Regions from separate parts of the Cupriavidus sp. FW306-01-F10A genome, predicted to be linked through region 1. Evidence: riboswitches for the same ligand, from Rfam matches in the RefSeq annotation. Region 1 holds a riboswitch; the other holds the start of a gene.
The links. Region 1 has a riboswitch for glycine ahead of gcvT (glycine cleavage system aminomethyltransferase GcvT). Riboswitches for the same ligand answer to the same signal wherever they lie in the genome.

Region 1 (3,204 bases):
CGGCGAAGGCGTCGCGCGCCTCCAGTTCGGCCAGCGTGGGCCGGTTCACTTGGGCGGCGTTCATGGGAAGCGGGGCGTTCATTGGCAAGAACCTCGTGAGGTGCGCGCCGGCCGGTGGTCAGCCGGGACGGCGCGCGTCAGTCTGCAGTGGCCGGTCCAACCATGGACCGGCGCGGCCGGCGTCAGGCGCCGACGCTGGCCTTGTAGGCGTCGGCCGACATCAGGCCGTTGACGTCGTCGCCGTTGGCCGGCTTGAGCTTGAACAGCCACGCGTCGAAGGCGTCGGCGTTGACGCTCTCCGGGGCAGCCGTGGCGGCCTCGTTGACGGCGATCACTTCGCCGGCCACGGGGGCGTAGATGTCGGAAGCGGCCTTTACCGATTCCACCACTGCCAGCGCATCGCCGGCACCGACCGACTTGCCCACTTCGGGCAGTTCCAGGAAGACGATGTCGCCCAGCGCGTCCTGCGCGTGGTCGGTGATGCCGATGGTGAGCGTGCCGTCGGCTTCGACGCGTACCCACTCATGCGACTCGGTGTACTTGAGGTCAGCGGGGAAATTCATGAAGGTTCTCCGGATACAGATTTGTTTCTTGTTGGGTGATGCCTGCCCGGCGAAGCTGCCGGCAGGCGAGGGCGACCGTTGGGTGAGCCTCAGCTCACGAGTGCCTTGCCATTACGCACAAACGGCAGTTTAACCACAGTCGCGTTGAGTTTGCGGTCGCGGATCTCCACCTGCACGGTATCGCCCACGGCGACATCCTTGGGCAGGCGGGCAAAGGCGATGGACTGGGACAGCGACGGGCTGAAGGTGCCGCTGGTGATTTCACCGTCACCGGCCGGCGTGATCACTTTCTGGTGGGCGCGCAGGACGCCGCCCTTGTCACGCAGGATCAGGCCGAGGAATTGCTGGCGCGAACCGGCCGCGGCCAGTGCCGCCTTGCCGGTGAAGTCACGCTCGCTCTGCAGGTCCACCGTCCAGGCCAGGCCCGCATCCAGCGGCGAGGTGTTGATATCCATATCCTGGCCGTACAGGTTCATGCCGGCTTCCAGGCGCAGCGTGTCGCGCGCGCCCAGGCCTGCGGGGCGCACGCCGGCGGCGTTCAGCTTTTCCCAGACGGCGGCGACGTTCTCGGCCGGCACCACCAGTTCGAAGCCGTCTTCGCCGGTGTAGCCGGTGCGCGCCACCATGATCTCGCCGATGGCCGGGTCCTGGACCACGGCGGCGTTGAAGGGCTTGAGCGTGTCCGAAGGCTGGGTCGAGGGGAAGGTGCTCCACACCCTGGCGCGGGCGTTGGGCCCCTGCACGGCGACGATGGCCAGAGGCTGCACGCCTGCAGGCGCAACATCGTCGCGGCGCGGCGTGATGGTCACATCGCTGCCGGTGGCGGCATTGCGCGCGCGGATCCATTCGATGTCGCCCAGCGCGGTGCTGGCGTTGACGACCAGGCGGAAGCGGTCCTCGGCAAAGAAGTAGACGATCAGGTCGTCGATCACGCCGCCTTTCTCATCCAGCATGCAGGAGTAGAGCGCCTTGCCCGGGGTCTGCAGCTTGTCGACATTGTTGGCCAGCAGGCCGCGCAGGAAGCTGCGGGTATTGGCGCCGGCGAGGTCGACCACGCACATGTGCGACACGTCGAACATGCCGGCGTCGGTGCGCACGGCATTGTGTTCTTCGATCTGGGAGCCGTAGTTGACCGGCATGTCCCAGCCGCCGAAATCAACCATGCGGGCGCCGAGGGCGCGGTGGATGGCGTTGAGGGGCGTGGCCTGGAGCGTCATGGAATCCTCTGGGGCAGTCTCGGTTGGCGAAAACAAAAAAAGGGCCATCCGCCGCAACGCTCGCCGCGCCTGAATGTGGCGTGGCAATCCGCTGCGGCGGATGACCCCTCTGTCCTCGATACCTGAGAGATTACAAGGCGGATCCTGCCGGACCCCTTCCTCGTGCGCCCCTTCGGTGGGCACGCTCGCCACGAATGGCGGGTGCCGCTCTCCAGAGTTCGGCATGCATTGTGTGCATATTGCATGCCGATCCGATCGGTCCGTGGTGCCTGAGAGTTTTCGGGTGATACCCCTTCGGCGGCGCAGGCGATGCGCGCTCTCCCGGTCGGATGCGCGCAATGTACGGGAGGCCCCGGCCTTTGTCAAACCGGCCAGGGGAGCCTGCCGTACCTGTCGCTGCGGTGGTCTGGCTTACTTCTTCTTGTCGTCGGTGACAACGTTACCGATCACGCCGCCCACGGCCGCGCCACCCAGCGTACCCAGCGCGCTACCGTCGGTGAGGATGGCGCCGCCCACGGCGCCCGCGCCCGCGCCAATGGCGGTATTACGCTGCTTCGGGGTCATATCCGCGCAACCGGCAAAGGCCGCGACGGTCACGCCGATCAGGGTCACCTTGGTCAAAGTCTGCAGGGTTTTCATTATTGGCTCCGATGTGATGATTCAAGCATGTCAACCCCGCCGCGCAGGCCAGGGGACATACTAGTTAGAGCGTTTGGTTGCGCGATTGGCTCCGGCCTTTACGAAGTGTTACGCCGGTGACACAACCGGCCGTGTCAACGCGGTTTGCGCTGACTGACCTGCCGCGACCAGCGTGTTAACATCGGCAGCTTTGCTGCCATGCCCGTTTTTTGGGTGCTGGCGTGTCCCGCCTGGCCTGCCGCTGTTCCTGCCGATTTCCCTGCCTCCAACCGCATCCCACGCATGACCCATGGCCTGAACTCCGCCCAATCCGAAGCCGTCCGCTACCTGGACGGCCCTTGCCTGGTGCTGGCCGGGGCGGGCTCCGGCAAGACCCGGGTGATCACGCAGAAGATCGCGCATCTGATCGAGGACAAGGGCTTCGAGCCGCGCCATATCGCCGCCGTCACCTTTACCAACAAGGCCGCCAAGGAGATGCAGGAGCGCATCGGCAAGCTGATGGAGGGCAAGACCACGCGCGAGGGCAAGCGCATCCCGCTCAAACAGCTGACGGTCTGTACCTTCCACTCGCTCGGGGTGCAGATCCTGCGCATGGAGGCCGAGCACGTGGGCCTGAAGCCGCAGTTTTCGATCATGGATTCGGACGACTGCTTCGGCCTGATCCAGGAGCAGCTGGGCACCACCGACAAGAAGCTGATCCGCGGCGTGCAGGGCACGATCTCGCTATGGAAGAACGGCATGGTCGATCCGGAGGCAGCGATCGCGCAGGCCGCCAATGCCGACGA
Region 2 (3,204 bases), on a different contig from region 1:
CCCGCTGCCGGCGGTGTTGGCGCTGCGGCTGATGTCCTTGCTGACATCGAACAGCGACGCCACGCCCGAGAAATTCCAGCCGGTCTCATTGCGCGTGCGCAGCGACAGGCCATAGAGCCAGCGCGCGTCCTCGCCATTGCTGGGGGCAAAGGCGTTGGCGGGAATCACATAGCGATAGCCGCCGATATTCACGGGACCGCTCGACACAACATTGCCATCGGCATCGCGCAGGTAGCTGCCGGTGGCGCTGGATCGGTCCTGCTGCCAATAGGCCGCGGTGAACTGCGCCTGCAGGGTATTGGTGATGTCGTAGCCAAGCTTGAGCTTGAGCTGGTCCTGCACCGTGTGCGTGACGCCCTCGCTGTTCACGCCCATCACCACGCGGTCGCGGCCGGTCTGGTCCTGGTCGAAGTAGGCGCCGGTGACCGGCTTGTCGGCAGAAGTGGCACGGGCCGTGGAGCGTGCCGCGGTATAGAAGCTCAACGGCTGGCTCTTGCTGTCCTGCCGGTCCACGCTGACCAGCCACGAGAACGGGCCGACGCGGTCGCCCACATAGGCGTTGGCGTGGACCCCGTTGAAGTTGTCGTGCGTGCCGTACAGGCTGAAGCGCTGCGTGAACAGCTGCACGCTGGCATCGCCCTCGAGCTTCTCCGGCGTGCGCGTGGTGATCAGCACCGTCGCACCCAGCGAGTTGCCGGGATATAGCGCCGAATACGGGCCGTACAGCACATCCATGCGCTCGATCTCGGCGCTGTTGACCAGCGACCAGCGCGGCGGGAAGCTGAAGTCCGACCCCAGCAGGTTGGACAGCAGCAGGCCGTCCGCATACACCAGCCCGCGCGCCGACTGGCGCGAACTGGTGCTGCGCACCGAGATGATCGAGTTCATATCGCCGATGAAGCGCTTGCGTACGGCGAGGTTGGGCGCGTACTTGAGGGCGTCTTCCGTGTTCACCACATTGAAGTCGGCCATGCGGCGGCTGCTGATGCCGTAGGCCGGCGAGGGCGTGTTGGGCGGTATCGCCGGCGTCTCGGCGCGCTCCGACTTGGCCGAGACCACCACCTCCTGCAGCGGCTCGGGCGCGTCCACCACCTGGGCGGCGGCGACGGCGGGGCCCATCAGCACCGCCGAAACGGCCAGTGCAATGCGATTTTTCTTCACTGGAAAACCTTGTTGTCGTCTTTTTCGACTCACTCCACCTGAGCGCAGCATACGGCGCCTCTCCCCGAGAGCGAGCGCTGACATTTTATGGGGCACGGGGACGCAGGCCGATGCGACATAGCGACGCGGGCGGCAGGCCGCCTAAGCGTTAACCCGCATATCCAACGTCGAGCCTTGTCACTACATTGCCCCGATTGGCATCAAGCCAATGTGATGCAGGGAGAGACTGTCGCGGCGCCCGCCGCGGACAGCGCCGAAGGAGCAACCGCCCCGGAAACTCTCAGGCAAAAGGACCGGCATCACCAGTCAGTACACTCTGAAGAATGCCGGACGCTATCGTCCGCCGGCATACCGAAGGAGCAAGCGCGCCCCGCCCTCGCGGCCGGGTGTCGTGAATCTCTCAGGTCCAGAACAGAGGGGGCGTCCGCCACGCATATTGCGTCCGGGCTCCCACCATCGACGTTCCTGGAACCTGCAGATCATGAAATCAATCGCTGTCATCGGCGGTGGCATCACGGGTGTCACCACGGCCTACGCGCTGGCCCGGCGCGGATTCTCCGTCACACTGTTCGAACGCCACCGCTATGCCGCCATGGAGACCTCGTTCGCCAATGGCGGCCAGTTGTCGGCCTCCAACGCCGAGGTCTGGACCCACTGGTCGACCATCGTCAAGGGCATGAAATGGATGCTGCGCAACGACGCCCCGCTGCTGGTCAATCCCCGGCCCAACTGGCACAAGCTGTCCTGGTTCGCCGAGTTCATCGCCGCCATCCCCCACTACCGCCGCAACACCATCGAGACCGCGCGCCTGGCCATCGCCGCGCGTGAACACCTGTTCGCCTGGGCGGCGCAGGAAGGCATCGATTTCGACCTGAAGAAGGAAGGCATCCTCCATATCTACCGCGACAAGGCCGGCTTCGAGCATGCCGGCCGGGTCTCGGCGCTGCTGGCGCAGGGCGGGCTGGAGCGGCGCGCCGTGACGCCCGAGGAGATGCGCGCGATCGAGCCGACGCTGGCCGGCTCGTACTACGGCGGCTACTTCACCGAGAGCGATTCCACCGGCGACATCCACAAGTTCACCAGCGGCCTGGCCGCAGCCATCGATCGGCTGGGCGTGCGCTGCCTGTACGGCCAGGACGTGCGGGCGGTGAAGGCCGACGGCAGGCGCGCCACCGTGACCGTGCAGGACGGCGCCGACACGGCCACCTCCAGCTTCGATGGCGCCGTGATCTGCGCCGGCACCGCCAGCCGCGCGCTGGCCGCGGGGCTGGGCGACCGGGTCAACATCTATCCGGTCAAGGGCTATTCGATCACGGTCAACCTGACCGACGAGGCCAGCCGCGCCGCCGCACCGGTGGTCAGCCTGCTCGACGACGAAACCAAGCTGGTCACCAGCCGCCTCGGCGACGACCGCTTCCGTGTGGCCGGCACCGCCGAGTTCAACGGCTACAACCGCGATATCCGCGCCGACCGCATCCGCCCGCTGGTGGAATGGGTGCAGCAGTGCTTCCCCGGCGTCAGCACGCGCAGCGTGGTGCCTTGGGCCGGGCTGCGGCCGATGATGCCGGATATGCTGCCGCGCGTGGGGCGCGGGCGGGCGGCATGCATCTTCTACAACACCGGGCACGGGCACCTGGGGTGGACTTTGTCGGCGGTGACGGCTGATATGGTGGCGGGAGTTGTCGACCAGCATTTCGGCGCGAACGTGGCAGTCGCGCCGGGTGCGCCGCTGGCATTGGCCAAGGCCTGAGTTCGCGGGTGTTTTCTCCCACTCTCCCACTTGTGGGATAGGGGCCACTGTGCTCGAACAGCGCCGCGCCATGATGGAAGCATGGGGCGGCGCATGTATACGCTTGAAGAATAGTGGACGTGATGCCCTATCTTCGCCCGGATGAGTATCCAAGCCATCCACCAATTAATGAGGCTGCGACCATAGACACGAACCAGCCAACAAAGAACAGATTCGCTGCATGCTGCTTCGTGTCGAACAAACTTCCTGTCCCGCGCAACACTACAATGCCGAAGAGATATAACCCGCCCCAA

Region 2: linked by a shared signal. The riboswitch ahead of AC3WLF_RS25350 (D-amino acid dehydrogenase) and the one ahead of gcvT (glycine cleavage system aminomethyltransferase GcvT) in region 1 are both predicted to bind glycine.

What each region holds. Positions count from the first base shown of each region.
Region 1 covers NZ_JBYSYA010000015.1:50,481-53,684, forward strand. The annotation lists gene gcvP (aminomethyl-transferring glycine dehydrogenase) at 1-82, opposite strand, end outside; gene gcvH (glycine cleavage system protein GcvH) at 183-563, opposite strand; gene gcvT (glycine cleavage system aminomethyltransferase GcvT) at 653-1,780, opposite strand; glycine riboswitch at 1,880-2,005, opposite strand; glycine riboswitch at 2,027-2,114, opposite strand; gene AC3WLF_RS20880 (YMGG-like glycine zipper-containing protein) at 2,192-2,419, opposite strand; gene AC3WLF_RS20885 (UvrD-helicase domain-containing protein) at 2,702-3,204, shown strand, end outside.
Region 2 covers NZ_JBYSYA010000023.1:3,934-7,137, reverse strand. The annotation lists gene AC3WLF_RS25355 (TonB-dependent receptor) at 1-1,212, opposite strand, end outside; glycine riboswitch at 1,369-1,467, shown strand; glycine riboswitch at 1,468-1,586, shown strand; gene AC3WLF_RS25350 (D-amino acid dehydrogenase) at 1,598-2,911, shown strand.